3 regions of the Thermoleptolyngbya sp. C42_A2020_037 genome follow, and region 3 is predicted to be linked to each of the others. Evidence: riboswitches for the same ligand, from Rfam matches in the RefSeq annotation. Region 3 holds a riboswitch; each other region holds the start of a gene.
The links. A riboswitch is a leader RNA that binds a small molecule or an ion and turns the genes downstream of it on or off. The one in region 3 is predicted to bind cobalamin.

Region 1: linked by a shared signal. The riboswitch ahead of IGS16_RS04740 (sirohydrochlorin chelatase) and the one ahead of IGS16_RS20365 (HupE/UreJ family protein) in region 3 are both predicted to bind cobalamin.
Region 2: linked by a shared signal. The riboswitch ahead of IGS16_RS02295 (FAD-binding oxidoreductase) and the one ahead of IGS16_RS20365 (HupE/UreJ family protein) in region 3 are both predicted to bind cobalamin.

The regions. Positions count from the first base shown of each region.
Region 1 covers NZ_JACYLP010000016.1:19,647-30,353, reverse strand. The annotation lists gene IGS16_RS04785 (DUF790 family protein) at 1-245, shown strand, start outside; gene IGS16_RS04780 (histidine phosphatase family protein) at 312-1,043, opposite strand; gene IGS16_RS04775 (hypothetical protein) at 1,170-1,448, opposite strand; gene IGS16_RS04770 (helix-turn-helix transcriptional regulator) at 1,668-2,105, shown strand; gene IGS16_RS04765 (hypothetical protein) at 2,566-3,522, shown strand; gene IGS16_RS04760 (CHAT domain-containing protein) at 3,586-5,583, shown strand; gene IGS16_RS04755 (DUF1818 family protein) at 5,692-6,057, shown strand; partial or broken gene cysC (adenylyl-sulfate kinase) at 6,044-6,610, opposite strand; gene IGS16_RS04745 (ion transporter) at 6,706-7,545, opposite strand; cobalamin riboswitch at 7,693-7,863, shown strand; gene IGS16_RS04740 (sirohydrochlorin chelatase) at 7,981-9,165, shown strand; gene sipA (regulatory protein SipA) at 9,180-9,434, shown strand; gene IGS16_RS04730 (PhnD/SsuA/transferrin family substrate-binding protein) at 9,668-10,552, shown strand.
Region 2 covers NZ_JACYLP010000008.1:12,461-23,167, reverse strand. The annotation lists gene IGS16_RS02300 (efflux RND transporter permease subunit) at 1-1,133, shown strand, start outside; cobalamin riboswitch at 1,293-1,453, shown strand; gene IGS16_RS02295 (FAD-binding oxidoreductase) at 1,482-2,249, shown strand; gene lepB (signal peptidase I) at 2,279-2,998, shown strand; gene IGS16_RS02285 (hypothetical protein) at 3,059-3,403, opposite strand; gene IGS16_RS02280 (hypothetical protein) at 3,603-3,791, opposite strand; gene IGS16_RS02275 (aspartoacylase) at 4,329-5,246, shown strand; gene IGS16_RS02270 (SpoIID/LytB domain-containing protein) at 5,265-6,479, opposite strand; gene IGS16_RS02265 (hypothetical protein) at 7,863-9,392, opposite strand; gene IGS16_RS02260 (pirin family protein) at 9,675-10,550, shown strand; gene IGS16_RS02255 (DUF4912 domain-containing protein) at 10,659-10,707, opposite strand, start outside.
Region 3 covers NZ_JACYLP010000056.1:150,318-161,024, forward strand. The annotation lists gene IGS16_RS20340 (hypothetical protein) at 1-577, shown strand, start outside; gene IGS16_RS20345 (hypothetical protein) at 712-1,788, shown strand; gene IGS16_RS20350 (DUF1049 domain-containing protein) at 1,850-2,095, opposite strand; gene IGS16_RS20355 (hypothetical protein) at 2,177-2,914, opposite strand; gene IGS16_RS20360 (DUF1350 family protein) at 3,090-3,911, opposite strand; gene IGS16_RS20365 (HupE/UreJ family protein) at 4,014-4,715, opposite strand; cobalamin riboswitch at 4,739-4,875, opposite strand; gene IGS16_RS20370 (Gfo/Idh/MocA family oxidoreductase) at 5,017-6,126, opposite strand; gene IGS16_RS20375 (vitamin K epoxide reductase family protein) at 6,378-7,316, shown strand; gene IGS16_RS20380 (cation-translocating P-type ATPase) at 7,560-10,406, opposite strand.

The DNA of each region.
Region 1 (10,707 bases), on a different contig from region 3:
TGCATCCCGACGGGCGATCGGTGCTGCTGGAAATTGTCGGCTACTGGCGACCAGAGTATCTCCGCAAAAAGTTTTCGCAGGTGCGACAGTCAGACTGCGAGAATCTGATTCTGGCAGTTTCCGAACGGCTGAATCTGGAAAAGGCGGGTGTAAAGCCGCAGGACTCACCCGCCCGCATCGTCTGGTTCAAAGATAAGCTCCAGCCCAAAGCGGTGCTGGCGGCCCTTGAAGAGAGCAGCCCTTAGCCTATAGCTCCAGATCAGGCACTATTTCTCGCTATATTCTTCTCATTTCTGGGTTTGCTAGGGCAGCTAGAAATCTCGCAAATGACTAGTGTCGTTAAATCGACGGATATGCCAGAGGTCGCTGTTCCATCGGTTGGGATTGTCGGGGGATAGTCCCCAGCGCGATCGCTCTAGCCAAAACTCAAACACAGCCGTATTTTTTGTAGAGCAATGCCAAGTGCGATCGCTCCCCAGCATGGCCGCAATGAGATGCTGCAAGATCCAGCTATGGGTGACGATCCACAGCGTTTCGCCGTTGCAATGCATGGCCAAAACCCGCTGGATAAACCGCTCAGCGCGATCGCGCCCGTCTTGCAGGGTTTCAGCTCCTGGTGCGGGAATCCAGTCGGGTGAGGCTTCCAGATCAGCACAGAGTTCGGGATATCGCTCCCGCGCTTCGTCCCAGGTCAGCCCTTTGAAAATGCCGTTTTGAAATTCCAGCAGTTCCTCAGCGTATTCAATCGTCGGTTCAATCGTAGGAATAGAAATTGGACGCGGAACTGGTTCGCTCGTTCTCTGAGCCAGCAAGATTTCTGCCGTTTGCGCTGCCCGCTTGAGGGGACTGCTGTAGACCTTCGAGGGCGGCTGTCCCCTTGCCCACAGGCGTTCTGCCAGTTGCCGCGCCTGCTGCCGGCCGCGTGCCGTTAGCTCATAGTCGGCATGGCCCTGCATCCGCCGCTCCACATTGCCCACCGACTCGGCATGGCGAATGAAGAGCAGCTTGAGTCGATCCTGGCTGAAATCAGCATCCTGAGCCATTGGCCTGCCTGCAAGAGAAAAGGAAACTGTTTTGGATTGTAAAGGCTGTTTGGAATCGTTGGGCTGGAGTGTTTGGGCTGCGCGGACTCGCTCACGCAACCCGACGTTCGGAGACGGTTCACCGGATTATCCAATCGGCAGCATCGGCTGGACTGGGTAAATCCGTTCAGGCGTGGGCTGCGAGCGAGGCGTTTGAACCCCGCCCGTATTCATCACGAGCCACAGCAGCACTCCCAGCAAAATCGCCAGAATGAAGCCGCCGCTGGGGCCACCTGCTGGGTCTTGGCGTTCGATGCGATAGCGATCGCCCGTGTTGGGGTCAAAGGCTTCCCGGTCGGAAAGCTTGACCAGGCGGCGAGAGTCGCTGCGGAAATCGTCGTTGTGGTCGTCTGGCAAAATCAGCATGATTTTCAGTTCCCCCGGAAATATTTTCAAGGCTTTGTCGTTGCCAGCCAGTCTGCTGCTCCCAAAGCCGATTGGCGGAAACTATAAATAGTTTAACCTAAAAAATTACAGGGTTAAAGCATTAGGTTTACATTCTTGTATAAGGTTTAATACACAACTAAAATTGCCTAAAACTTGTGTTAGGCTGAGCCTCTAGAACCATCAGATCGGGAGGACTGAATGCACACCCCAGAACCCCGCTCTCGCATTGCGGAACTTCGCAAAGCGGCTGGACTCACTCAGCTTCAGCTTTCGCAGCGAGTCGGCGTGACAGAAACTACTATTGCCAACTGGGAACGTGGTCGCGGCGGCCTGGATTGGATTGTCAAGCTGATCCGGCTGTGCGATGCGCTGAACTGCAATCTCAAAGACCTGATTGAAGATCCGGCGACGACTGCTGCGCCGCTGCTGTCGCTGGAGGAGGCGCAAGCCCTGATGCGACCACCTGCGCCGACCCATCCGCCCGCAGCAGAACCCGAGGCGATCGCCCCCCTACCCGCTGCCCCCGTCGCAGAACCCAATACGCTATCCCTCAGCGACGCACAGCGACTCATGGGCAGTCCGGCTCCTGAGCCTGCTCCAGAGGCGACGCAACAACAGCCCCGCTCCATCGGCTAGCGGCCGTGCCCCAGCCAGATTCTCAGCCCGTCCAAAAAGTTCATTTAGCTCAGCTAGTTCAGCAAATAATTCAACGGCTGTGTCAACTGCCCCCGAATACAAGCAAATAATGCTATCATCAACCCATCCGAGTCAAAGATATCATTTTTCGGTATCAATCCCGCCATCAATCCCGCCATCAATCCTGCCGTCAACTGCGCTTTGTCGAGGGAGTCCACACGGCCAAAGGGCGATCGCACTGCCCGCGTCCTGGTTCTGACGGTTTAGCGCAACGGCCGCCTTGTGGATGATGACCGACCCTCGCGCCCGGTTTGCTCTGTCTTTAGGAGGAGTTTTGGGGCTGGGGCCAACGCCAAATCATAAGGCTGAGTCATCAGGCTGAGTCTTTTAGATAAGCCCCCTCACCAAACCCCTTGAGGAGTCTGCACCGCTACTCACGTCACGCTCAGGAGAGAGTTTCATGGTTTCTAATCGCTTCCCCCAATCGCTCTGTACCCGGTGCTACATGCTAGACGCAGATTTGTTGGTGGATCTGATTTTGAGCCGTCCGAGCATCAGCGCCGACTATGCCAGCTTTCTGTGGCAATGCTTGCAGCAGCGGCAGATCCACGGCTGCATTACCGAACTGGGCTATCAGCGGCTCTGCATTATCATGAACCAGCGCGACGCTCGTCATGCCCAGACCCTCGCCGAAATGCTGATGCGGATGCTGACGGTGTGTCGGAGCGATGCCAACATCTGGCTGCGGGCCCATAGCCAGCCCTTTGAATACGACTCGGCTGAAGAAATTGCCTGTGCACTGCACTACCGCATGGACGGGCTGATTACCCATCGCCCAGAACAGTTTGAGGGCGCGGGCGTTCCGGTGCTGTCGCCGCGCGATGTGCTGGAATATCACCTGCGGCGATCGCTCCAGCCCCCAGCTCACCATTCCTTCCCTCTCCCCGCCCGCTCGATCACGCATCTGGCGACCTGGCACAATGGACAGTTCGATGCGTCCTGGCTGCCGCTGGCAGACATTTGGGATCAGGGACATCTGGGCACGATTTGCCGCGACGCATCGCCCTATGCCGCCCTGTCATCCGCTGGCGGCCCGCGGCCCGTCGCCCGTGGCAAATTCGTCGAGGTGCGCCATTTTGACCGACGGCTGGAGTGGGTGGCGCTGATTGTGCAGATCTGCCCGACGCAGCAGCCTGATGTATTTGATTTATCCGTCATCTGCGCGGCCCGCGATGGCGGCGACCTGCCCGCAGGCTTGCAACTGTGGGTGGTCGATCAGCAGGGTCATGAGTCGATGTCTGCCCAGCCCAGCCGCAGCGGTCGAGCCACACTCCAGTTTGAAGGACAGACGGGCGAAGCATTTGATGTGGTGATCAGCCTGGGAGGCGATCGCCACGTCGAAACCTTCCTGATTTGAGCCTTTCCAAACCCCCCTTAGCTCCCAATCCCCAACCCCTACGCCTACTCCGGAGGCATAGCCATGACGAAACTCGTTCTGCTAAGACTAGACGGCGATCTGGCATCGGGCGTGCAGGTCGGTCTGGAAGTGGGCGAAGACGGCAAGCAGCCAGAGCTAGAGTCGTCCGGTCGGCTGCCGCCCCAGCCCCGCCTGCTGGAATACTTCAACTACTGGCGGTATTGCTATCGTCAGTTGCCCATGCCGACGCGCCTGCGCCCCAAACAGGTGTCTTATACCAGTTCGGTTTGGTCGTGCATCCGAGCTTGCCAGACGGCGGCCAACTATCTCCAGCGGGCAATGTCGAACTGGCTGGCGGCAAGGGAATTTCGCCCCATCAAAGAGGATTTGCTCTGCGAACTCAAGCGCAACGACACCGTGCGCGTGCTAGTCCATACCCGCGACCCGCTGCTGGCGCAGTTGCCCTGGCACTTGTGGGACTTTTTTGAGCGCTATCCCAATACGGAACTGGCCTTTAGCTCGCCTGCTGCCCAGCGCACTCGTCCGGTGCTGGCTGTGCCGCCCAGCGGTCGGGTGCGGATTTTGGCAATTTTGGGCAACAGCATCGGGATTGATGTCGCCACCGACCGCGCCCTGCTAGAGCAATTGCCCCTGGCGGAGGTGAAGTTTCTAGTGGAACCGTCGCGCCAGGATATTAGCGGTCGCCTGTTTGAGCAAACCTGGGACATTCTCTTTTTTGCTGGGCATAGCGAAAGCGTTGAGGGGGCGGGCGCGAAGGGGGGCGATCGCGGGCGAATTTTTATCAATCAGACCGACAGTTTGGCGATCGCCGACTTTCGGGCCAGCCTCGACAAAGCCGTGCAGCGCGGCCTGAAGCTGGCAATTTTGAACTCTTGCAACGGGCTGGGCTTGGCGCAAGATCTGCGACAGCTTCACATCCCCCAGCTCATCGTCATGCGCGAACCCGTTCCAGATCGCATCGCCCAGGAATTTCTGAAATACTTCCTCAGCGCCTTTTGTCGCGGCACTCCGCTGTATCTGTCAGTGCGGGAGGCCCGCCAGCGTCTAGCAGAACTGGAGCGCGATTTTCCCTGCGCCAGTTGGTTGCCTGTGATTTTTCAAAATCGAGCCGAGATGCCGCCAAGTTGGGCAGATCTGCTAGGCGAGAAAGGGATGGCGCTGCAAGCCACCTCGTTGGGGCAGCGGTTTGGGAACCCTGCCGAATCCACGCTGACCAGCCTGGACTCCCGGCATAATCTGGCGCGAGAGGGGCGATATGGAGATCAGGAGCATCCCTTCCGAGAACCCGTACAAGCGGCTCCTGACGGGCGATCGCCCCTCGCCGTGGCCCCGCCCGAAACCTATCTCCTCCCCCTTGCCGAGGCTTTCTCCCATCCTCGACAGATTTCCCCAGAGGAAACTTTATGGGATGCTTCTATTCCGGGTTCCACTCCTGGGAATTCTGAATGGAGAACTCCGAGTTCTACCCATTTGGATGCTCTACCGCCATCAACCACCGCCATGCCAAACCTAAGCCAACCCGCCGCCCAGCCCGACCAACCCACGCCGCCTGCTGTTCCATTCCCTGCCCCCGCGCCCCAGCCAGCAGCGGTTCCCACGCCTGCGGTACCGACTGCGACCGCGCCGACTGTACCACCTATGCCACCTGCGCCGACCGCGCCGACCGCGCCGACCGTGCCGACTGCGCCAGAGCGCACCAGTCCCGAATATAGCGCCCCCACCACTGACCCCAATTCCGCCGAAGCCAAGCCTGCTCCTGGGATTGAGGCAACCCCTGCCCCACTCACCTGGCTGCCAGAAGAAGTTTTGCCCATCACCGACCTGCTGGGCGTGGGCCCTGCCAGCGACCAAGGCGTTGTGAAAGAAGCCATTTACCCCGGCTATACGGGCTGGGTCATGCACGAGGGAACTCGCTGGAAAGCGTGCCTGGATTTGCCCTGGCGGCAGCTTCATCTCCCGGTCAATACGCCCGTGCGCGTGCTGGGGCGGCTCGACGGCACGAATATTTTGGTGGTTGAGCCGATCCGAATGGCGGAATAAGCGGAGCGACGAACGAAGGTGTGAGAAGCCCCGCAGACGCTTGACTGGCTATCTAAAATCGCAAATCCAAAATCGCAAATCCAAAATCCAAAATCGATATTACTCCCAATGCCTCGTACCCTCAAACGCGGCCCCGGCTGGCAAATCGGCTGGGACGAAGACGCGCCCGAATTTGCTGGACTCGTCGGCGGCGACGATTGGGCGCTGGAGCTAACCGCAGCGGAACTGGAGGATTTTTGTCGGCTGGCGGGGCAACTGGCGGAAACCATGAGCCAGATGGGGGCAGAACTAATGGAAGAGGAGCGTATTGCCTGTGAACTGGAGAGCGATCGCCTCTGGCTAGAGGTCGAAGGGTTTCCCCAGTCCTACAGTCTGCGGATGATCCTGCTGACGGGCCGCCGCGCCGAGGTGGGATGGAACGCAGCGGCCGTGCCAGGACTGATTCAAGCAGCCCAGACGCTTACGATTTTTTGAGCGAGGCGGCGGGTTGTCCAGACAGGTAGCCCTGCTGCTTCAGGAAATTCAGCACCTTGGCGGCGCTCTCTTCTAGGGTTTCCTGGTCAGTGCGGCATTCTACTTCAGGATTTAGCGGCGCTTCGTAGGGGTCGTCGATGCCTGTGAACTGCTTGATTTCGCCCGCCCGCGCTTTTTTGTAGAGGCCCTTCACGTCGCGCTCTTCGCACACGCTGAGCGGTGCATTGACGTATACTTCCACAAAATCTCCGATGCGATCGCGCATTTCATCGCGCACGTTCCGATAGGGCGAAATCGCCGACACTAGCACAATTACGCCATTGCGGCTGAGCAGATGCGCCACAAAGCCAATGCGGCGGATGTTTTCGTCTCGGTCTTCCTTGCTAAAGCCTAGCCCCTTGGTGAGATGCTGGCGCACAATGTCGCCGTCCAGCACTTCTACCGCCAAGCCGCGATCGCGCAATTCCTTTTCCACCGCCATGCGAATCGTCGTCTTGCCCGCGCCGCTCAGCCCGGTAAACCAAACTGTGACCCCTCGCTGCTGCATTGCTGTTTGCTCCTCACGATAGAACTAGCGCACCCCTGGGCCCGCTGACGAGTGCAAGCCCAGAGCGCTCTGGAAAACCAGAAATAAAACTGCACCCTAGTCTACTTGATCACGTTCTCCACTTGAGTTGGATTTGTATCACTCTCACCCAAAAAAATCTCTGGCTTCGCAGGCAGCCGCGTCCCGCAGTTTTTGCAAAACAGGGCATCCTGGTCATGCACCGACAGGTCGCAATTCAGGCATTGCACAGCGACACGGGTGCCCGTTTTAACCAACTGCTTGATCAAATCGCCCAACTGCCAGGGAATGAACAAAATTCCGGTCAACAGCATCAAAATGGTGAGCGATCGCCCGCCATCGGTAATCGGCACCACATCGCCCAAGCCCGCCGTGGAAATGGTCGAAATCGAGAAGTAAATCGCGTCAAAAAACGTGTTGAATTGCTCCGGGTTGACCGGATGTTCGACCTGATAGATCAGCCCAGAATAGACAAACACGATCGAAAATAGCGTGAACAAAATGCGGGCAAAAATGGCGCTGTCTTCCGTCGTGACATAGCCAAACACCGTCCGCCCTTCAAAAAATCGCGCCAGCCGCAAAATCCGAAACCAGCGGAAAATGCGGATAAACCGAATATCCACTGCGCCCAAGAAAAATGGCAAAATCGCCATCAAATCAATCAGCCCAAAGAGACTGAATACAAACTTGAGCCGATCTTCTGCACACCACAGCCGCAGCAAATATTCCAGCGAAAACAGCAGCAGCAGTGCTAGATCCAGCGCCCCCAAAACCGTCCGCCACTCCTCCGACAGCGGATAGGTCTGCGCGACAAAAATCGCCACCGACAGCAGCACCAGCCCGGTAATCAGCAGGTTGAGCGCCTTTCCGGTAGGCGTGTCGATATCTTCGAGGTAAAAGGCGATGCGCTTGCGAAAGGACATTGGGAAAACGCAATTGAAAACGCACTAAAAAACGCAATTGAAAACGCAATCCGGGGAAGGACGCGATCCCGCGATCCTCTTATTATCCCCTCATTCCCAATCTGGGACACATCCCAATCCCCCTCTCCCCCATTCCACGATTCCCCGCCTGGGGTAAGATGGCTAGGCACATGTGAACAGCCGCAGGGTGGGAAAGTCCGGTGAGAGTCCGGCGCTGTGCCGCAGCTGTGATGGGAGTCTGAGCATATTGAATTGGTTAGACATTGATCAAACCAAAACTCCCCAGCCAGAACGCCAGCCTGCTGTTTTTTCACTCTAGCTCCCGCGTCGCACGGGAATGGAGTTTTGATTTTTATGACCCTTTCTATTGACCCCGTTTCTTCAAAGTCCAATTTACCCATTGCTGGGAACCCTGAGCCGTTAGCGCAGCCGCTGATGTATCCTCTGGAGCCAGAGCAGCAGGCGATCGCCCTCGGAAATTCGTTCCAGCTCGATCTTCCCCCGCTACCGATGCAGCGCCCGGTGCTGCTGGTGGGCCACGGCAGCCGCGATGCCGATGGTCGCCAGGGCTTGCTAGATTTTGCGGCGGCGTATCAAGCGCTAGACACCTCGCGTCCAGTCGTGCCCTGCTTTTTGGAACTGACAGAGCCGTCGATTCAGCAGGGCGTAGACGAGTGCGTTGCCAGGGGCTATACCGACCTGTCGGTGCTGCCTGTGCTGCTATTTGCGGCGCGACACAACAAGTTCGACGTGACCAATGAACTGGATCGCGCCCGCCAGCGCCATCCCCAGGTCACGTTTCACTATGGGCGGCACTTTGGCATTACGCCAGGAATTCTGGATCTGTGGCGATCGCGCCTCGCAGAACTCGACCAGCCGCAGTGGAATCCCCAGGGCATTGCGCGGGAAGACACGGTGCTGCTGTTTGTGGGGCGCGGGGCCAGCGATCCCGATGCCAACGGCGATGTCTATAAAATGGCGCGAATTCTCTGGGAAGGCAGCGGCTATCGCACCGTCGAAACCTGCTTTATCGGCATTACCCATCCCCGGCTAGAAGAGGGCTTCCGCCGCGCCCGCCTGTATCAGCCCAGGCGGATTATCGTGCTGCCCTACTTTTTGTTTACGGGCGTGCTGGTTAAGAAAATTGCCACGATCACAGCCCAACAGCAGTCCCAGTTTCCCGACATTTCAATGGTCTGCCTGCCAGAGATGGGGCTGCATAGGACGCTGTTTTCTGTATTGCGCGATCGCGAAATCGAAACGCAGCTTGGGCAGGTGCAGATGAATTGCGAAATGTGCAAGTTTCGTCTGGTAGCTGTGGGCAATGGCGCAGTCCACGGGCATGAACACGCACACACACACGGGCACGATCATGAACACGCACACGCACACGGGCACGATCATGGACATGCACACGGACACGCGCATGAACATACTCAAAATCATGCTCAAAATCATGCACATAGACACAGCCATCCGCAGGATCACACGCATGACCATGAACCCAGCCACGCCCACGGGCATCCCCACAGCCATACGCATGGGCATCATCATGGCGAAATGATTGATCCCTATGCGGAACCGAGCCAGTATCATGAAAAAATCTGGCAAGTTCCCTGAACGAGGGTGAAGCAATGGCAGAACTGGATGGAACAGAGGAGAAGGTGTTTCAGGTGGGCGATCGGGTGCGGGCGATCGCCCTGCCAGCCTACCTCAAAACCGCAGAACCCATGCCCATGCTGCGTCCACCCGACCTGATTAAGGTTGGAGAAGAAGGCATTGTACTAGATCGCCGCCCCGGTGGCTATTGGGGCGTTCGGTTTGGGCGCGGCGCGTTTTTGCTGGAAAGCCAGTATCTCGAAAAGGTCGTGGAATCAGGAAGTCTGTAACGATACCTGTGGCTTTCCAAAATAAGCAGACCTTACGCACTTGCGATAGGTTTTCTGGATTTTGAACGATTTCTCGCGAGCGCCGCCCGCGAGAAATCGTTTAACTGCGTACATCCTAACAAAGCATAAGATTAAATAAGTTTAGTAAATCCTGTTTATATTTTGGTGACTTTTTATGTTGGACGGGAACTCTAGGCTAAGTTCCGCCAATCTAGCATAGTCCCCAAAATGCCATGAAACGACGCAATTTCCTATGGTATTCCAGTCTCTTTATTGCTGGCTGTAGTGCAACCTCCACGGCTTCGCGTGTATCCACTGTCAAGTTACCTAAGAAAATTAGATTCGCAATTACGGATGTTCAGGGAATCGATGAATTAAAGGAAAAGTACGATCCGTTTCGGGCGGCTTTAGAAGACGTTTTAGAAACTTCCGTTGAGTTTTTTCCTATGGATGATTTGCTCACGGCCGCCTCTGCATTGCAAACCAATCAGCTGGATTTGGTTTGGGCCGGCCCATCTGAATATGTCACCATCCATGCCCGCACTCAAGCCACACCACTGGTCAGCTTGATTCGCTCCAACTATTACGCCGTTCTGGTGGTTCGTGCCAATAGTGGGATTCAATCCTTGGCGGATCTGAAGGGAAAAACCGTTGATATGTGGAAAGTTGGCTCTACAGCCTCCCATCTGGCTGGAACGAAAATGCTAATGGATGCGGGGCTAACGCCTCAAGTAGATTACAAAGCGGTCATGACTGGGGAAAATGACCTGCAATCGCTACGGCTTGGGGAAGTGGATGCCTGTGTTAGGGGAAATCCTCGATATAGAGCTGCGCTAAAAGCGCTTAATGCCTCTGAGCAAGATTATCCAATCGTCGCGCGAGGTGAACTGCTGCCTGGTGATGTGTTTGTTTTAAGCAGCGCGTTTAGCTCGGCGGTCGGAGCAGAGATTCAGGCTCGTATGCTGCGGGAACAAAACAAACTGCTTCAGGGAATTCGCTCGGTGGAAAGTTTGGCAGTCCGCTTTCCAGAAGACAGTCAGTTCTCCGTAGCAAATGATGCGGACTACGACATGATTCGAGAAGCCTATCGCGCTATTGGACAGGACAAATTCCTCTAATTGTTTTGCTTTTCTAATTCTCTATTTCTAGTTCTTCAATTGTTTTAGGTCGCTAATGGTTTTGTTTCCCTAAGTAGGTAGCCCTAAATAGTCAGAACAGTCAGAATAGTCAGAATTTTTCGTCAGAGCTTTTCGTTGGATGGGTTGGCGATGGC
Region 2 (10,707 bases), on a different contig from region 3:
ATATCCTGCTCCAGGGGAGTGACACCCGTGCCCTACAGCAGGCAGGGCGCGAAGTGCTGGCGGCGCTCGATTCGCAGGCCAGGCAGGCCCGCTATCGCCCCGATGCAGATCAGGCGCAGCCCGAAATCCAGGTGCGCCCAGACTGGGAGCGGGCTTCGCAGTTGGGACTTTCCACCGAAGACATTGGCGACACGATTCAGACCGCCATTACGGGATCAGTGCCCACGCAGCTTCAGCGGGGCGATCGCCTGGTAGATATCCGCGTGCAGCTTGCCGACAATGCCATCCAGCGCCCGGCCCAGCTTGCCCAACTGCCTGTCTTTACGAGCGGCAGACAGCTTGTGCGGTTGGCCGACGTGGCGCGGATCGAGGCTGGCGAAGCGCCCGGAGAAATTCAGCGGATCAACCAGCGGCAGATCTTTCAAATCGTAGGCAACCTGGTGGATGGCGCAAACCTCAGCGATGCAATCGCCGAGTCGGACGCGATCCTGGCGGGATTGACGCTGCCCGAAGGCGTGAGCCGCCTGCCTAGCGCCAGTGCCCAAAGCGCCCAGGAAGTGCGTTCATCCCTGATTCTGCTGGGGGGGCTGGCCGCCTTTCTGGTGTTTGTGGTGATGGCGGTGCAATATAACTCGCTGGTCGATCCGCTGGTGATCATGCTGACGGTTCCCCTGGCGCTGGCAGGCGGCATTTTCGGTCTGTTCCTGACCCAAACGGCGATCGGCGCGACGGTGATCGTGGGCGCGGTGCTGCTGGTGGGCATTGTGGTCAACAACGCCATTATTTTGGTAGAACTGGCGAATCAAATCCGCGAAGAGCAAGGCCTAGACCACCGCAGCGCCATGCTGCAAGCCGCGCCGCAGCGCCTCCAGCCCATCCTGATGACTACCATTACCACCGTGCTGGGGATGTTTCCGCTGGCGCTGGGCATTGGCGAAGGGTCAGAATTCCTGCGGCCGCTAGGCATTGTCGTGTTTTCGGGTCTGTCGCTGGCGACGCTGCTGACGCTGTTCATCATTCCCAGCTTCTACACGCTGCTGCATGAAGTGCCCTGGGCCAAAGGCGCAAAGCTGGGCGCCAAGCGGCTGCGGCAACTCAGCGGCTCGACTCGCAAGCAGCCGCTGACCAAGTAGGCAGGGACGCCAGCCCAGCCCCCGGTTTGCCAGGGTTGCAACGATCCGTAATTTTCCGTAATTTTCAGCTTGCGACGACCTGACCCAATCCGAGCTACAATTTCGGGACGAATTCGGGTTGTCTGGAGGATCAGTCCAGACAGCAGATGTTTGCTATGCAAGGGGCGATCGCCCTGCGGTTTTGCCAACTTTGTGGGGAAAGTCCGGTGCAAATCCGGCGCTGTGCCGCAACTGTGAATGAGGGGTTTGAGCCGTGCCAGAGCGCATCGTGCAAAACCCGCCTCAAAGTCAGAATGCCCGCCCGATGTTGTCCATTGCGATGCCCGCGATGCACGGGTCGAGGTGAGAATGCACAATTTAGAACGGCGACAGCCTCTTTTGTCGGAGGTTAGTGCGCCTGGGGTTCGTTCGGCGATCGCCCCGCCGCCGACTCCCCTTCCGGCCATGGATTGCGTCGGTACGGTGCTGTCATCGATCGCCCTTACGCCAACGATTCAGGCCATTCGCCTATACCTAGATCAGCCAGATTTTCGGTTTTGGCCTGGGCAGTCAGTGTGGCCCCGGTTTCAGCGAGATGGCAAGCAGTTCAGCAAGATTTACTCCATCGCGTCGTCGCCGTCGCGTTGTCCAGAAGTCGAACTGTGCGTGTCGCGGGTGGGCTGGAGTTCTGCCTATTTGCAAGATTTACCCATCGGCGGGGCGATCGCCCTGCGCGGGCCCTACGGCTTGATGACGCTAGCGCACATTCCCGATCGGCCGCGCCTGTATATTGCCGAGGGTTCGGGCATTGCCCCGCTAAAAAGCCAGATCGACTGGCTGCGAGAGCAGGGCTTTGATCGGCCCGTGTGGCTGGTGCAGGCGAACCCAGAAACGCCAGACTGCCTGCCGTATGAGGCGGATTGGCGATCGCTCCAGCAGCAGTGGCCGCTGTTTCACTATTTGCCGACGCAGCCCGACCAGATCGGTCAAACCCTGGCACAGTCGGGCATCGACCTGACAGCGGTGGATGTAGACATTTGCGCGGTGGGCGATCGCCCGGCCCAGCTTCAGGACGTAGCGGTGCTGCTGGGGGCTAAACTAGACCAGGTACGCTCCGAATCGTTTTACGCCTTTTAACTACTCTTTTTAGCCGCCTGCGTTTTCCCATGACGACTCCGCCCGGTGACACGCCTGCATCAAACGCCTCGCTGCCCAACGCCATCGAACCCAGCCCAACGGTTGCGTCTCCAGAGCCGCCCGAAGCCCTGGCGGGCGATCGCGCCAATGAGCCACCTCAGCGCAGCGCTGGCTTCTGGAAGACCCAGCGAGAAAACGGACTGGTGCTGGCGATCGCCCTTGCGCTGGCGCTCGTGATTCGGCTATTCGTAGCGGAGCCGAGGTATATCCCATCGGATTCGATGGTGCCGACGCTGCAAGTGGGCGATCGCCTAGTGGTCGAAAAAGTGTCCTATCGGCTGCATCCTCCGGCGCAGGGCGACATCGTGGTCTTCGACCCACCGACCCAGCTTCAGCAGTTGGGCTACACGACCGATCAGGCGTTCATCAAGCGGGTGATTGGTCAACCCGGACAAACGGTGCAGGTTCACCTGGGCAAAGTCTGGATCGACGGAAAACCCCTGACGGAACCCTATATTGCCGAACCCCCCAACTATGAAATGCGTGCCGTAACGGTGCCGCCGGGCCACGTCTTTGTCATGGGCGACAACCGCAACAACAGCAACGACTCCCACGTTTGGGGCTTTCTGCCTGTTAAAAACATCATCGGTCGAGCCATCTTCCGCTTCTATCCGATCGCTCGCTTTGGCAAGATAGAAGCGAAAGATCCTGGCATATCTGTCCTTGCTCCAGCCGCACTAAACGAATAGGGAAGCGCCCCGTCATCGGCAGCACTTCCCACCTTCGCTCAGCAAGCCTTTTGGCTGAATTTAGATCACGCCAACGCCTTTGCTGCGATTGTCGCCATCTTCGGTCAACTTGCCGTCTTCATCGGTGTCGTTAATTTCGGCGAGTTCGGCGGCGCGGGCGGCTTCTTCTGCCTCTTCCTTCGCCTTCAGGTCGCCCGGCACCTCGTAATACATTTCGGGTTCAACGGCGAAATTATTCACCAGGCCCTCGTTGTCTACCGTATAGCCCGCAGCCGTATCGATGTCGCCTTCAGCGGTCGGGGTTTGCTTGTAGTTCTCGCCTTCGCGCTCTTTGCGGGCGGCAGTTTCAGCGGGGATAATCCCGCGATCATAGGTGTCCCGTTCGACTCGTTCGTTCGTTGACATGGAATTATCCTCCAATAGATTTGCAAGCAATCTTGAGGGAAGGGTTTTGGGGGCGATCGCCCTCTTTTCAAAAATCCCTACAAGAACTCAAAGAAAATTCAAAGAAAACGCGCAGAAATCCAAAAACTTCAAACTGAAGCCCAGCCTTTAGCCCAGTTCTTGTTAATCGCCCCAATCATTTTCTCAATCCAAACCTGAATTAAACGTGTGGATTCGGATCGACTTCGGGCACAATATCAGGACGCTCCTTATCTTCCCAACCCGTCGGACGGCGAGAGTTGTACCAGGCGATAGAACCCAGACCTGCCGCAGCCAGAAAGCCAACCACAAATACCGCAGCCAGAGACACGCCCGCACCTTCTTGGGCAGCAGAAACCGCAGGTTCCACTAAAAACAAAGCATTAAAACTCAGCACGTTTAGCACCTCAACTCAGAGATTATTGGCGCGAGATTGAGATACATTGGCGACCCAAACATTGCCCTTTCAACTATTAATTTGGTAATTTGGGGCAGCGTGATAACCTTTAATCGCTGTTTCAATCTTGCTGTATCACAGCATAAATTGATGCGATGTGATTGGTATCTCCCACAGGGAGTGTTGGGCGATCGCCCTTGGTTATAGGTTTGAGACGGGCTTTTCTATCTACAGGAATATAAAGCACTCGTTTCCTGAGGGTGGGTGCATAGCCTCTTGGGCGATCGCCATAGGTAGCGACATCAAGGCATTATAACTGCGGCAACCCCCAGGCTTCTCGCGCTATTCTGGCCTCATCTCGATTTAAGAGAAAAGGAATGCAGTTGAAAGGTTTCTGATGAGCTGCGCCTGCGAAACACGATTCAACCCCGAAATTTCCATCGCAGGCGGGTAAGTCCTGTCGGAGATGAATAAGACACTAAGGCAAGCTATAGAGATAGCTATAGAAATATGGATAGGATTCGGCGAGTACTGCTGGTCGGCGGCACACATGGCAACGAGTTGACGGGAATTTACCTGATCCGGAGATTTCAATACGCTCCCCAACTCATCTCGCGCCCCAGTTTCGAGACGATGACGCTGCTGAGCAATCTGGAGGCGATCGCCGCTGGGGTGCGCTATGTCGATCAGGATATGAACCGATGCTGCGATCGCGCCCATTTGGAACTACCAGACCCCGTCGATTATGAAATCCGTCGGGCGCAAGAAATCAACCGCCGCTTTGGGCCATCCGGCTCCACACCTGCCGATGTCATTCTCGATATCCACAGCACCACGTCGAACATGGGGATGACGCTAATCTTGGATGATCACCACCCGTTTAAACTGAGACTGGCAGCAGCCCTCAGCGCCCAACAGCCCGACCTGCGGATTTACAGTTCGGCCGACTCAGGGCGACAGCAAGACGCGCTGCGATCGCTCGGTCGGTTTGGCATTTGCCTAGAGGTTGGCCCGGTGGCTCAGGGTGTGCTGCGGGCTGACCTGTTTCAGCGCACCGAGGCGTTGGTTCAGCAAATCCTGGATGTGCTAGACCAGCAAAACTGGGACAAACCGTTGCCTGCGGTACAACCGCTAACTGTTTATCGATATTTGGGCACGGTGCCCTACCCCAGAGATGCCGAGGGACAAATCACCGCTATGATCCATCCCCAACTCCAGGGGCAGGACTACGAAAGACTGAGTCCTGATGACCCAATGTTTCTCTCACTCACCGGAGAAACCCTGCCCTATACAGGCGAAACCGTCACGTTTCCCGTGTTTATCAACGAGGCCGCCTACTATGAGAAAGACATTGCGATGGTGCTAACGCAGCGGCAAGAGATCCAATTGGGCGCGATAGAACCGCTATTCGCAAAACCGCAGGAATAGAACCACTATGCACCAGCGCTATTGCACCCGAATGCGCGACAGAATCGCCCCGCGATAGTAGTGGGTCACGATGTCTCGATAACTAGAGCCTTGGGAAGCCATGCCAAACGCGCCGTACTGGCTCATACCAATGCCATGCCCAAAGCCCCGTCCCGTCACCTGGAAGCTGGGTGGAGCTGCTGCGCCCTGAGCGCTGGCCACCTGACCCGCTTGAGGTTGAATTGTAAACAGGGTGCTGCGGAGATTTAGCGCCTGCCGCATCTGATCGCCCGTTAGCTCTCTGCTGCCTGCATCGCCTACCACGCGCACTCGCCGCAACCGTTGATTGGGCGAAGCCTGTACCAGTTCAAACCGGAGGATATTGCCAACGCCTGTAATGCGCTGCCGCATCTGCTCAGCCGTAAAGGTTTCTGTCCACTGGAACACAGGAGCTGCTTGGTCATAGTCGGGCACGCCGCGCAGGTAAGGCAGCGGACTCACCCATACATCTTCGGAGTTTTCCGTATGGCCGCCAGAGGAGGAGTGATAAACTGCGTTGATGAGTTGCCCGTTGTAGGTTAGCACTTGCCCACGGGTTGCTCGCACAGCAGCGATCGTGCTGCTAGCCTCTTTTTCTGCGCCGCCATAGGCCTGCCAGCGGGTTGTGTTGCCTACGTCGAAGACGGTGTTGCCACTAGTCTGCCGCTGATAGAGGGCGTAGGTACGGGCAGCAACCGCTTGGGCTTTGAGGGCTTCCAGATGCCAGCTTGCGGGCATTTCACTGCCTACCACGCTGTAGAGGTATTCCTCCAGGTCAACATAATTTACAGCAGTTAGTCCGGAGGAGGTGGGAACCACCAGCACTCGCCCGCGATAGTAACGGCCGCGCGTGTTGTCGTTGGGGTTGTCGATGTAGACAAAGCCGCCGTTTTGCGGCTCTAGCCAGACAGCACTAAGTTGCCAGTCGTTTACCCTCAGACCTGCGGTATCGGGCGTGGCGATGAGGGAGGTTCCCTGAGGAAGTTGCCCCAGCACCCGCCCAGAGCCATCTTTGAGAACAGAGGCGGTGTTGCTGCCAATTTGCACGGCGGGCACGTCGCGCTCGATCGACACGCGCAGGTCAAGTTCGGCACGAGCAGGGGCGATCGCCACCAGCCACAGCACTGCCGTCAGCCACCAGGAGCGTTTGCCCAGTTTGAAACCCAGCTTGACGAGGGCTTGCAAAAAGCCCGTGTATTTCAGCGTTTGAATCACAACAACCTCACACCGACAGAGACAGATTGTTCAGGATCAGGGACAAAATTAGGGACAGATGGGACTGGTTTTTCGGGAGTTACAGGCGAAACAATCAAAAAATTTGTAGCAAAACCGTCGCTACGATTCTTTACAGAAGGGTATCACGGAATGTTGGGTTGAACGCAGAGTGAGGGCGATCGCCCTCGTTCTCTGTACTCACCCCCAGTTACATAGCGTTGCTCGGAGACCTACAATCCTTGAGCATCAACGCTTTGCAGGGCAACGCAAAGGCAAATCCCACTTTGTAAAGTTTCGATGAAACTCCGAAAATGCAGCCTTTCTTATTCAGACCGCGTAATCTGTCTAATTAGTTCCAGCCAGAGTCAGCTAATTCAGGAAACGTGGTGCTCAATCGACAGAGTCAGCCATCCCAGAGAGTCAGCTATCCCAGCCACTCTTATTACCGCTTGGGCATATAGCGAGAAAAGAGTGTCTTCAATACTTGAGACCGACCTAGATTCTAAGCGACCTCCACCGTATGCCACCCCGCACAAAAACTCGCATAACCAAAAGCGCAGCAAAGACGGCAACTTCATCTGACTCCAAATCTGGACAAAAAGCCACAAAGAGCAATGTTGTAGCTCGATCTAATTCATCGCGAAGCCCCGCTGTAGTTGACAGCCCAAACGATGACTGCTGCGTTACCAAACTTACACCAGAAGCACTGACGCTGATGGCAGATTTTTTCAAGGTTCTGAAATAGTATTACGCTCAAAAGCTCGGAGAATACCTGAGCTAGGTCAACCGCGATTTGCACAGGTCATGGGCTGCTTGTCCAGGATGGGTGCCAAGTCAGGGGAACTTCTCGTTTGGGAAGGGTGGCCGGGCGATCGCCTGTGGCTTTGGGGAAGGCGTAGGCGGCAGCGACTTGGGTGCCTCAGGGCTGACCAGGCATTCTCTTCTTGTTCACCTCTGATTTCTCCTCTATGTGTTCTGATTCAGTGGATCAAATTTTTGTCTTCAGATCATGACAGAACACCATGAAAGAAAACGCCCAACCCGTCTCTCCGCAGGAGTTTCAGCCGTCTTTGCAGAACGGGGCTGCGGGCGATTTGCAGGCGCAACTTGTGCCTGGTTTGGCATTTAATTCGTCTGTGTCTCCATTTCAATCGCCCGTATCGTCACCAATTTTGAGGTGCGGGTAATGAACTGGATATCGCTGCCTGTGCCAGCCGCACGATCCACGTCAGAGATGGACAAGTCGTTAGTTAGCACTTCTTCTAAGCGGCGCTGTAGCCAACGCAACTTGGGGCGGCTGTATCTAGATGATCCGCACGATCAACCGCCTCGGCGCAACGCCGCCCCAAAAAAGCCCACCCAGAACAAAAGTAGACCACCCCGCTAGAACCCGCGAGCCGACTGACCCAGCCGTTGCCGCGAGGTGTTTCCAGGAACCGCCACATCACCAGACGGATCGTAGGTTCTAGAACTGCCAGGTTCGCAGCGTTCTTCTAGCACGCAGATGGCGTAGAGCAGGGCCCCGCGCTGCCGTTCGTGATGGTCGGCAATCCACCCAACGCGATCGCCCGTGCTGCCTGTTGTTGCGGCTTCTACGCCGTCGCGATAATGTCCCAGATCGGTCAGGTCGTCGATGTCCTGGGCGCTGCGATCGCGCGTGGCTCGGTCAAAACGCTCCCAATAGTCCCGCACGGCTTGCTGCTGGTCGTAGGCTTCGCGGCCGCGCCGGGCCCAGTCCCAATAGCGATCGCCCTGGGCTGTGAAAAATCCAGGCAGCGGCAGGGCGGCTGCCAGCGTCACCGGATTGCTGGCGGCGCGGCGTGGCGCGTGGGTAAAGGCCCAGCCCTGATTTTGCACCTCAACCTGTTCTGTTTGGGCGCGATTGGCGGGGTTGGGGCGAGTCAGGCGCACGGATTGAAAGGCGTAGGCAACCAGTTGCGGATCGGTGGGGTGGGGGCGAGGTGCGATGCGGTCGTCGTAGACTACTTCGCTGCGATACCCCTGGCTATCTGTAACGGATGTAATCCGCCCCAGCGTGTCTCGTGTAATGGTATACCGATCGGGTAGCGCAAACTGAACCTTGGTGCGGCTATAGCCCGACGGGTTATAGCGAATGAACAATCCGCTGGGATGCATCGACCAGCGGCCAGTTGGAACCTCGCGACTCCCCTCGCCCAGCCCAACCTCGCCTGCCAGCACAGCGATGCGCTCCATCTCGGCATAGGACGCATTGCCTCGCGTCAGGAGCGATCGCAAGTTTGCCTCTGCCTGCACGACTTGGCGCACCGCAGGCGGCAGTTCGGCAAAAATGCGGCGCTGCACCTCTGGCGGAATGTTGCCTAGTGCGCCGCCGTTCAGGTCGTTGATATCTTCGCGGGTGAGCAGCCGTCGCCCCGCTGCCTGTAGGTCGCTGGACAGGTCATTGAACCGGGTGCGCGATAGAATTGCCCACAGCAGCAGTTGGATATCCCGCTGGGGGATGTCGGGATGGGCGACGGAATTTTGCAACACCCGCCGCACGATGGTTTCTCGCTTGCCCAGCAGCGGCGCATAGAGGTAGCCATCGCCCTGCCCTGGCCCGTGCGTCCCCGCATGTAGGCAATAGCTCTGTGCCTCGTATTCATACACACCGGGCACGACGACAAAGCTGCCGTGTTCGCCGCGCCGCAGTTGGCTGGCGGGTGCAACACGCTGGGGATCGTAGTCGTCGAGTAGAGGCAGTTCTGTTTTGGCATCTTCCAGGCTGGTAGATACAGGAGGGCGATCGCCCATCAGTTCTCCCAGTCCTGGCACGGGCGGAATCGGCACGCCACCGGGCAAACCGGGAATATTTGGCAGCCGCAACTGCGCCATCACCGGAAGCGGAGCCATTGCCACCAGCCCTACCCCAACTGCCATTAAAATACGCCGCATATCCATGTCTCCAAACACACCAAGCCAAACTAAGGGTTTAACGCTGATTGTTGATTCACACCGACGTTTGATTCATACCAACGTTTTATTCACACCAAAACAGCGTCGATCCGGGATACTGAATCCAGACTGTATCCAAGATCGCCTCAATTCTGGCAGAGCGATCGCCCCCGCCGCCACAGTTGACTCTAAATGTAACAGATATTACAAAAACAAGCTGCGGCAGTTCCCCAGAACCGCATCCCCGCCTCCACGCTCTATCCATCTAGACAAGGAAAATTCATGGTTTCAGCATCCCACCTAGCGCAAGTCATCGAACCGGAAACGAAAGACCTGGGCGGCTTTCTGGCACGGCGCGTATTACCGAGCGACACCCGCACGATGGTCGGCCCGTTTATCTTTTTCGACCACTTGGGTCCGGCTGTTTTTCCACCAGGCAAAGGGCTGGACGTGCGCCCCCATCCCCACATCAACCTGGCCACATTGACGTACCTGTTTGAAGGCGTGATTTTGCACCGCGACAGCCTGGGCAGCGTCCAGGAAATTCACCCCGGCGCGGTGAACTGGATGACGGCCGGACGTGGAATTACGCATTCAGAGCGATCGCCCGCCTGGGCCCGCCCCATCGAATCGACGCTGCACGGCATCCAGACCTGGATCGCGCTGCCCGATGCCCACGAGGAAACCGATCCCTGGTTTCACCACTATGCTGCCGCAGAAATGCCGTCCTGGGAAACGGGCGGTGCGTCGATCAAGCTGATTGCCGGACAATTGGGCGATCGCACCTCGCCTGTAAAAACCTTCTCGCCCATTCTCTACCTGGATGTAGAGCTTGCAGGTAACGCTGAATTTACGCTGCCTGCGCTGTATTCCGAACAGGCCGTCTACGCCGTCACACCGGGAATCGCGCTGAACCAGGAACCGCTGACCGTCCACACGATGGCGCTGCTAAAATCGGGGGAATCCGTCACCCTTTCGACGGATCAGCCCGCCCGCTGCATTGTGATTGGGGGCGAACCCGTGGGGCCGCGCCAAAAGTGGTGGAATTTTGTCTCCAGCCGTCCAGAACGTATCGAGCAGGCCAAGCGAGATTGGCAAGACTGGAAGTTTCCAGAGGTTCCAGAAGAAACGGAGTTTATTCCCCTGCCCGAAGCATAGGGTTAAACTCTGGGGTCAGGAAAATGCCGATAAAAAAATCAGGGGCCGAAGGATTGCCGACCCCTGATCCTGGGTTTCTACTGCCCTAACTCATTCAATCAGTCAGCCTCAATAGGTCAGCCATTCTTCTACCGCTTCCTCCTTGGTGTTGGTGCGG
Region 3 (10,707 bases):
GCTGAACCTGGCAATCTGGCAGTGGCTAGCGGTGATAGGCGTAGGGGTTTTGGGGGTTGTGATTGCCTGGTTTATCTACAACGGGGCAAGTGCGGCTGCTTCGGCGGCGGTCTGGATTGATCCTCCGGCGATCGCCCAGACTGCGCCCGACGCGGCTCCAGCGGCTCCAGCGGCTACCCCTGTGCCTGCCGAGCCTGCCCCGGCCGCCGCTGCTGCAACCTCCAGAGTCCCCGGTTGGGCGGTGGCGCTCGAAGAAACCCTATCGCCGTTCTCGGATACCTTTGCGATCGCCTATGTGGCTGGAGATATCATTCTGCTGATGGCTGCGATGGCGCTGCTGCTGGCGTTTTGGGGCGGGCGATTCTCGCTGTCCTGGCGCTTCATTGCCGCCGCTGCAATCTGCTTTTACGTTGCAGATATGTGGTTCCTCTACGCCACCCGCTACGTCGAGGGCTATCAAACGGGCGGCTTGCTCGAAGTGTTCTGGATTTTTAGCGCCTGCCTGTTTGCTATTGGTGCTGCGCTAGAATACGACCTGTCGAGCCGCTCTCGTCGGGGTAGTCGTCGCCGCGCCTGAGTGTTTTGTTTGATCGCAGACATTGAATTTTAGTTACCCTTGTACTGTTACGTGCAAGGGTCAGACAATTCTGAGTTACGATCAATCAGGTTTTTTCTTCAGTGCTCCCCGGTGGGGCGAGTGGTTAACGCGGCATGCCTCCTACAAAACTGACCGATTCTGACAAGCAAAAAATTCTGGCACTGTATCGCCAGTCAGACGAAACCACCACATCCCTGGCTCAGCAATTCAGCGTCAGTACCTCTACAATTAGCCGCATTCTGAAGCAAAGCCTGTCGGAAGCCGAATATGACGCGCTGATTCAGAAAAAGCGAACCGCAGGCAGCAGCAAGTCTGAAGTTGAGAACGCCGCCGACGTATCCACCGCTGTAGAAGCGGCAGAGACCCTGAAATCAGAAGAAGATCCGCAGCCTCCCCAGCCACACGTGTTTAGCGCCGTGCCCCAAGCCGTGGAGCCGGATGCGGACGAGATGGACATAGCCGAGCCGGACTCCGCACGCCGCGATGGTCGCCGCCAGCGCCGCCGTTCAGGAAGCGTTCCCCCCGAACCCAGCAAACCATCCACGGTTGCGCCGCCCAAACTGGCTAAAAAGAAGCGGATTGATGAAGATGGGGCGATCGCCTCTGTTGAAACGGCCTTCGCTGCGGACGCTGAGCTTGGGGGGGAGGATTCTTCGGAACCTGTCGTCGCTGAGCTAGAGGCAGTTGAGCGCGACATTTTGAAGCATGAAGGCGTTTTCACGGATATAGACGAAGAAGATGACGACGAGCTAGATGATGAAGACCTGACAGACGACCTCGACGACGATCTGGATGACGATCTGGACGATGACGATGACGGCTCCTTGCTTGACGCAGCCGTTGAGCTAGACGACCTGACGGGTGGACTGCACAGCAACATGCCGCTGCATATTGCGCCGCTCTCGGAAGCCAAACTGCCCAAGTCTTGCTATCTAGTGGTCGATCGCACGTCGGATTTGGTGACTCGGCCGCTCAAGGACTTTGCGGGGCTGGGGCTGATTCCCGACGACCAGGAAGAGGAGCGCACCCTGCCTGTGTTTGATAATCATCGGGTGGCCAAGCGCTATGTGCGGCGAATGCAGCGCGTGGTCAAGATTCCCGACGGTCAGGTGTTTTTGAAGGCCAGTCCCCATTTGCAGGCAAAGGGCATTACTCGGCTGCTGATTGATGGGCGGGTGTATTCACTCTAGGCTTCTGCCTAGCCAGGGGGATGTCTGGGCGATCGCCCGGTGTTCTGCTACTTAGCGAAAGCTATTCGTCCTCAAACGGATCGCCCTCGTCTAGGCTGCGGGCACTGGAAGCGCGATCGCCCGGTAGGACCAGCGCCGCGCCCAGCATCCCTGCCGACGCGCTAAACCCCAGCATCAGCCCGATGGGAATCGGCACCGTCCTGCCAGTTAAAAAGCGCAGTTCGACAGGGGTCGCGTTTTGCACCGACAGCAGGGCGATCGCACTCACCCACAGCGCAACAATCGAGGAAACCAGAACATTTAGCATAGTGGCGAGCAGGCAAAAGACCGAAGGCTGAGCAATCTAAAATCCAAAACCCAAAATCCAAAAGCAAACCCCAAAGCTGGCTCAGGGTGAAGCAGGCGTGCAGGCCTCATTCAGGCAGATGACCAGCACCGACTGGATGGTCGCATCTTCTCGAAACTGCTGCGTTTCGTTGTATTCCGCTGTGGGCGAGGGATAAATGCCTGCTGTTTCGCTGCTGCCATTGCCCGTGCCAAAGGACAGGTTGGTGGCGGGATGCTGGGCAAACCGGACATATTCCCGCGATTCGTTTTGCGTGTTGTAGGATAGCGTGGCATCGCCATAGATCTGCTCTGCCTGGGCGATCGCCGTACCGGGGCCCACGCCGCGATCGGTGCGGTAGCTGGGGTTATCGGTCAGCACGCCCTGCACCACGTCATCATCGCCAAAGCTCTCGCCCGCCAGGTACAGCACATAAAACTGTGGCTTGCCGTTCTGGGACACGGCGATCGCGTCGAAATCGACAATAAAGGGCGATCGCACTTCAAAGGTGGCATTGGGCAGCGCTTGCTTTAGTTCTCCCAGCGTCATGCCCAGTTTTGCCGGGCCGATACCCTCGGCTGAAATCACAAACAGCGACGGATCGGTTGGTTCTGGAGCAGAAGCCGTCGGGCTGGGCGCAGGGGAAGAAGGCGCAGGCGACCCTGGGCCAGCCGTCGGCGACGCGCCAGGAGAGGACGAAGGCGGCTGGGCATCGTTGCATCCGACCAGCCCCGCCAGTCCGCCCAGCAGCAGGCTCCCCAGCAGCAGTTGTCTTGTGGATTGTTTCATCAACCGACCCATTGCTTTCTCCTTCTGAATCCCACGCCAACTCCGTGACGACCTCAGCATAGCGCTTGTGCCAGAGCGTCGGCTCCCGGTTGTGGCAGAAGACGCAATCACCCGACACAGATTGCTACACCTGTTTTAGCAGGCCGTCTCGATTTTGCCCTAACTTTGCCTAATCTGGCGGTACGGGCTATCTGGGCAAATTGAAGGCAGCAACCGGATTCAGCCATCGCGTGATGGTGCGCTTGAGCTGAATGAAATCTCGGTTTAGCCCTTGCTGCATAAACTGTCCGAGGGCATCCAGCGGCGTAAAGGTTTCACCGGGCTGCCATTTCAAATCTTGACCCATTGGCGTTAGGTGGTTGCCGCCCAGCGTGTGCAGCGTGGTCATGTCTGGAAAACGGCGGGTGAGAACGTCCGAGAGCGATCGCGTCTGGTCGATATCATCCATCGCAAAGCGAATCAGCAGATTGCGCCGCACCTGATACTGCCGCTCGATCAGCGTGTAGGTTTCTGTCGGCGATGGCGTAAATTCCACATTCAGCAGCGGCGCAAACTGGGGCGGAATCTGGGAAGAAAACTGGGTCGAAAACTGCGACATTTGATCCAGAAATGGAATCGATCGCCGCGCTGGGTAATTGTTAAACGACAGGAAAATATTGCCGGCTCGCTCTTGCGACGAGCGGCTGCCGATCAGCAGATGCAGCTTGCAGCCCATGCTGTGGCCGACACCGTAGAGCGGCACGTAGCTGCGACGAAACACGCGCTCTAGCAAATATTCCTCAGCCCGGAGGAATGACCGCAATACTTGGCGGGCGATCGCCTCATGGTCAAACGTGTTGACAAAGGGCGTGGCAACGACAGCATAGCCCTGCTCTGCTAGATGCTCTAGCAGCGAGCGATAGGTGACCTGCGGAGCTGCCGCCACAAACGCCCCGCCCAAAAAATGAATCATCGCTGTCGGGCTTTCTGGCACCACTAGCCAATTTCCGCCCAGTTCTCGCCATTCCATAGGTAAAGAAGGGTGAAGCTCTCTCTCATGGTAGACGATGTGGCAGCGGGTGGGGGGATAGGAAAGGGATCAGTCACTCCATCTCTCTATCCCCCATCTAGCTCAAATAGCCTGCAACAAAAACACCAGCCCCACACCTGCGATCGCCAGTCCAGGCAGGGTCAGCGCTTTGGCTCGTTCGGTGGTGCGGCGCAGCAGGCGATCGCCCAGCCACCACACTCCAAAGGCGATCGCCGCCTGAATCAGCGTGAAACCTAGTAGATAGGCGGTCAGGGGCGACGGCGTTGCCCCGACAATGGATTCACCGTAGGCATAGCCGTGGAATAAGCCTGCCAAAATTCCAAAGGCGATCGCCCCGCCCAGTGGCAGCGTCTTTCGCAGCCCTAGCAGCAGCCCAATGATCAACACCGACCCCGCGATGGCAATTTCAACGGCGGGCAAATCGACTAGATTCAGGTGTAGGGTCGTGCCGCCCAGCGCTGCCAGCAAAAAGCTGATAGGAAACAGCAGTCCCCAGCCCTGCTTTGCTGCCAGTAGCCCAATCGCCACCACAAACGCAAAGTGATCCAGTCCAATCACAGGATGGGCCAAGCCAGACAAAAACCCTTCCAAAAAGGTTTTGGGCGTTTCGCTTCCCAGGGCGTGGTGCGCCAGGGCTGGTTCAGCACAGAGCGCCATCCCTGCCAGCAGGAGCAGTGCGCCGCTGCGCCAGCCCGCGCTAGGTTTGCTGGCCGGGACGGTTCGCCGATCGCGTGCTCTGGACGATTTCGGGAATTTCCGGGTTCTGGTGATGCTTGCCTTCATGTCTGTACCTCGCAGAGTCTAAATTGGCAAAAGGGCGCATCGGCGGGCATCCTGACTGGTCGGGCGGGGTGTCTTGCCCAACTTCACAGTTGCGGGACAGCGGCAGACTTGCACTGCACTTTCCCCAATCGGCGCGATCGCCAATCTCCAAAGGCTGTTCCCCTTTGAGAGCCGATGAGCGACTGAAATCATAGCACCGTTTGCAGGAGCAAACGCGCAGAGTCACGAATGTTCAAGGAACCGGGCGCTTTACAGCTATCCAAAATCGCCTATCCAAAATCGCCGATCCAAAATTTCAAATTCAGTCGGTAACCGGAACGATCACCCCTTGCTGGTTCATCGACCGGGAAAGGGCTTCGAGGATTGTGATCAGGCCTACACCGACTTCGCCTGACGACAGACCGGAGGGGCGATCGCCCCGCACACAGTCCACAAAATGTTCGCAGGCGCGGCGCAGGGGTTCTTCGCGGGAAACGGCGATCGCCCGTCGCTCCTGGGTGGTGGGAAAAAATTGCCCGTCTCGCAGCACCAGCGCTCCAGTTTGCAGCATTAGCAAATCGGTCGCCATTTCGTCAAAAATCAGTGAGGCGCGATCGCCCACCACGCTCAACCGCCGCTGTCGGTCGGGATTGAGCCAGCACACCTGGAGCATCGCCTGAAACCTGCTGGGATAAAACAACCGCGCCCAGACTAGATCCGACAATCCTGCCTGTACTGCCGTTTTTGCCTGGTGTGTTTCCTGGGCGATCGCCCCAAGCTGTGGGGTTAGCGCGGGCTGCAACCAGACCGTGCCCCAGGCCTGCACCTGCACGGGTCGCTCTCCCAGCCAGTGGTTAAAAATGGCAATGTCGTGAGTTGCCAGATCCCACAGCACATCGACATCCGAGCGCACCGGACCAAGGTGCGTCCGGCTGCTGCTGCCGTAGCGCAACTGCCCAAGCTGCCCTTGCTGAACGAGCGATCGCCCTGCTTGCACGGCTGGGTGAAACAAATAGGTGTGATCTACCACTAGCCGTCGCCCCTGCTCCGCTGCCAGTTGGCACAGTTCCCGCCCCTCGGCGGCGCAGAGCGTCAGCGGCTTTTCTACGAATCCGTGTAGCCCCCGGTTTAGCGCAGTTCGCAGGAGTGCTGCATGGGTGCTGGCGGGTGTGGCGATCGCCACGGCATCTACCCCGTCCAGTGCGAGCGCGGCTGCCCAATCTGTGAGGGCAAGAACGGCGGGCGTGCGATGTGCTAGCCCAAGCTGGGTCACCGCAGTTTGCAGGCGGGTGGTGCTGGGATCGGCGATCGCCACCACCCGCACCCCCGGCAGCGCCAAAAAATTTCGCAGCAGATGCATTCCCCACCGCCCTAGCCCCAAAATCACAATGCCCACCGACGGTGAATCCTGCGCTGCGTCTACTTTGCTCACATTTTTTACTCACATTTGTTCTGATTTTCGGGACTGGTTAAGGCATTCATCCAGCCTGCACGCCTCTTTTCCGCCAATTTAGCCGCTCACTTGCAAACTCGCAGCCCTCAACCCGTTTCAGGTTCATGTTGTGGAGCGATAACCACTACCAACCCACTTTTTTCGGCTTTGAGCCACAATAGGGAAGTCGGGATGAGCCGACGGGCTGTATCCTGATGAAGTCTATTGCTGAGTTGACAGAAGTAGGTGCTATGAGCCGCCGTCGTCAAACCCCCTGGCTGCATCGTCAGTCTCGCAAGATTATCGGAGCGATCGCCCTGCTGGGTGCGCTAAACACTGCCTATCTCACCGCAACTCGGCTGTTTGGCGGAGAGGCGGCCTGCCCCACCAGCGGCTGTCAGCAAGTGCTTTCTAGCCCCTATGCCACGCTGTTTGGGCAACCTCTGGCGCTGTTTGGGCTGCTGGCCTATCTGGGCATGGCGGCGTTTGCCTTTGCGCCGCTGCTGGTCAATCCTGACCAAAACAAGACCCTGCGAACCAGTTTGGATAACACGACTTGGCTGCTGCTGTTTGCAGGCTCCACCGCCATGCTGGTGTTCAGCGGCTACCTGATGTACATCATGTTTTCCGAGTTCGTGGTGCCCTTCGGCGCAGCGGGCATCTGCGTCTATTGCATTGCATCGGCGCTGTTTGCCCTGGCTATGTTCTTGCTAACGCTGTTTGGACGGGCTTGGGAAGATGTGGGACAGCTTATTTTTACTGGGATCTTGGTCGGCGTGGTGGTGCTGGTGGGTTCTCTGGCTTGGCACAACATCATTAAAACGCCGCCTAGTGAGGTCGTGGACGGGCCATCCGTGCCGCCTGTAACTACCGTTTCGGGGCAGGCAGAGGTTGAACTAGCTCGCCACCTGAAGCGCATTGGCGCGAAGATGTTTGGCGCTTACTGGTGCCCACATTGCCACGATCAGAAGCAACTCTTTGGTCAGCCTGCTGCGGCTGAGGTTCCTTACATCGAATGTGCGCCAGACGGAGCGAATTCCCAGACTGCTCTGTGTCGCGCCACGCCGCAAGTGACGGGCTATCCTACCTGGGAAATCAACGGCCAGTTTTACTCTGGCACCCAAACGCTGGAGCAACTAGCCAAGGCTTCTGGCTATCAGGGCCCGACCAATTTCCAGAATTCTCCTTAGGGGCGCTATCCTATCCAATTTCCAGAATTCTCCTTAGGGCGCTATCCTATTTGGATTTTGGATTTGCGATTTTGGATTGCTAGTCGAGCTTGTTTAGGGTTTCTAGCAGTTTCATTAGTAGCACCACTCAGAAGAATTGATATTCAAGGGCCGGCTTGAAGGCTGAGCATCTGCCCACCCCTCAGTTCCCTTTAGGGGCGAAAAGGGGGGATTTTTATCGTGTCCCTGTAGAACCCTGTGCTATCAGTCCCCGACCCCTGACCCTTTGCCCCGCCAGCGAGACAGCAGTTTTTCTAGTTCAATCCAAACAAAGAGCAGCAGGCTGAATCCGAGACAAATCAGCAGTTCCAGGGGGCTGAGGATTTGGGTGCCAAAGAAGTTTCGCAGCGGCTCGACGTAGATTAGCGCTAGTTGCAGCAGGCTGGTAAAGACGACGGAGGTGAGGACGTAGGGATTGGAGAAGGGGTTGAGTTCTAGGGTTAGGCGGGTGTTGGATCGAATAGCCAGGGCATGACCCATCTGGGCCAGGCACAGGGTGGTGAAGACCATTGTCTTCCAGCGATCGGGGTCGCCGGGAGTGGTTTGGGCGAGGTGATAGCCGACGACCATTTGGGCGATCGCAATGATCGACAGCACCACGCCGATGCGGATCATATAGGTGCCCAGCCCTCGTGCAAAGATGCTCTCTTTGGGATCGTGGGGCGGGCGACTCATGACGTTGGGTTCCGCAGGTTCTACTGCCAGCGCCAGGGCAGGCAACCCGTCGGTGACCAGGTTCATCCAGAGGATCTGCAACGGCGTGAGGGGCACACCGCCAAAGGCAAACAGCGGTGATGCGGCGATGGTAATCACTTCGCCGATATTGGAACCCAGGATGTATTTGATAAAGCGGCGAATGTTGGTGTAGACGACGCGCCCTTCTTCCACCGCAGAGACGATGGTGGCGAAGTTATCGTCCAGCAGCACCATGTCGCTGGCTTCTTTGCTGACATCGGTGCCCGTGATGCCCATCGCAATGCCGATATCGGCCCGCTTCAGCGCGGGGGCATCGTTCACGCCATCGCCCGTCATGGCGACGATGTGGTGCCGCCGCTGGAGCGCCTGCACAATTTTCAGCTTATGCTCTGGGGCGACGCGGGCATAGACGCTGACCCGCTCGACGTGGGCTTCCAGTTCTTCTGGGGTGCAGTGTTCTAGGTCTGGCCCGGTTAGCACTTCGTCGTCGGGTTGGGCAATGCCCAGGTCTTCGGCGATCGCCCGTGCGGTGAGCTGGTGGTCGCCCGTAATCATGACGGGCCGAATCCCCGCAGAGCGGCAGCGGGCCACGGCTTCTCGCGCTTCGGGGCGGGGTGCATCCAGCATGTCTACCAGCCCTAGCCAGATTAGCCCTTGCTCGGTTTCTTCGGCGCTGTCTTCGGCGGGGAGTGCCTCCAGCGGTCGGCAGGCAAACCCCAGCACCCGCAGTCCTTTGCTGGCCAGGTGATCATTTTGCTGCAAGATTTGCTGACGGCGATCGCCGCTAAGCGGCTCCACGGTGCCCTTGACATGTACAGACTGGCACCGCTCTAGCACCAGTTCGGGAGAACCTTTGCAGAACAGAATAAGAGATGAAGAATGGAAGACAGACGGAGCGAGGGGATCTGCTAGGATGCTGCTGCTTTGATGTTTGACCATCACGCTCATGCGCTTGCGCTCAGAGGTGAAGGGGAACTCACTCAGGCGCGTCCAGGCGTGGGTGAGGTGGTGGCGATCGAGTCCGGCTTTGGTGGCGGCCACCAGCAGTGCGCCCTCGGTGGGGTCGCCCAGGATGCACCAATCGCCCTGTTCTTTTTGCAAGGCCGAGTCATTGCAGAGAATGCAAGCCGTCAACAGGGCGATCGCCTCCGGGTGTTTCTGCACATCAATCGACTGTCCGTTCAGCAAAAACTCACCCTCTGGCGTGTAGGCGTGGCCCGTTACGCTGAGCGAACAGGAATGCTGGTGAATCCCCTGCACCACCATCTTGTTTTGGGTCAGGGTGCCTGTTTTGTCGGAGCAGATTGTGGTGACAGAGCCGAGGGTTTCTACGGCGGGCAGCTTGCGGATCAGGGCATGGCGGCGCACCATCCGCTGGGTTCCCAGTGCCAGCGTCACAGTGATCACGGCGGGCAACCCCTCCGGCACCACGGCCACTGCCATGCTCAGCGACACCTCCACCAGTTCCCGCAGCTTGCCCCATCCGGCCACCAGCAGCCCCAGGACGACGACCACTGCCACCAGCGACAGGGAACCCGTAACCAACGCCTGACTAAGCTGATCCATCCGCTGCTGCAAGGGCGTTGGCTCTGCCTCGACGGATTGCAGCAAAGTAGCGATTTTGCCGAGTTCGGTGCCCATACCCGTCTGGGTAACGATGGCCACGCCGCGCCCCTGCACAACCTCGGTTCCCTGATACACGCAATTGAGGCGATCGCCCAGTGGGGTATCTTCCGACAGGTCTGCGGCAACCCGCTTGCTAACGGCCTGCGCTTCGCCCGTCAGCGCCGCTTCCCGCACTTGCAGGCTGGCTTCCTCCAGCAAACGACCGTCTGCTGCTACTTGCACCCCCGCCTCCAGCAGCATAATGTCCCCTGGCACCAGTTCCCCAGCGTTTACCTCTTTTACGCGCCCATCGCGCACCACGCGCACTCGTGGCGAGGCCATATTTTTCAGAGCGGCCAGCGCTTTTTCGGCACGGCTTTCCTGCACATAGCCCAGCAAGCCATTCAAAAACACAATCGCTAAAATCGCCACGGTGTCTTTGAACGGAATATCGTTGGACTTGACCCGTCCTGCCTGCATGTCCATCAGATCCATCACGCCGGAAATGATCGCCACCGCGATCAGCATGATCAGCATGATGTTTTTGAACTGATCCAGCAAGATTGCCCAGTTGCTCCGGCCGCCGGTGTCTTCCAGTTCGTTTGGGCCAAATTGGCGCTGACGTTCGGTGACTTGCTCCGACGTGAGGCCCAACTGGCGATCGCTCTGCAACTGCTCCAACACCTTTTCAGCAGACAGCAGATGCCAGCGGGTAGCAGGAGAGACAGAGCCAGGGTCAGAAATAGTCATTTAGGTTTAGAGTGTGAGAAAACCGAGCTTTGAAGGCAGGTTAAACGCTGCGAACCAGCCTCGAACGGTACTGCGACCTGCCAGCCAATCCGTTATGGATTTCAGGCAGAGATTTCAGGCAAAGATTTCAGGCAAAGATTTCAGGCAAAGATTTTAGAAATTGAACACCGCTCGCAGCATTTGTGCAAGCGGTGTATCAACATCCAGGGTAGGTCTCTGGAGCGGGAATTGAGTATGGGAAAGACGTTAAGTTTTCAAACGAAAAGGATGCCAAAAATCAAGTTTTGCTACGCAATCGAAA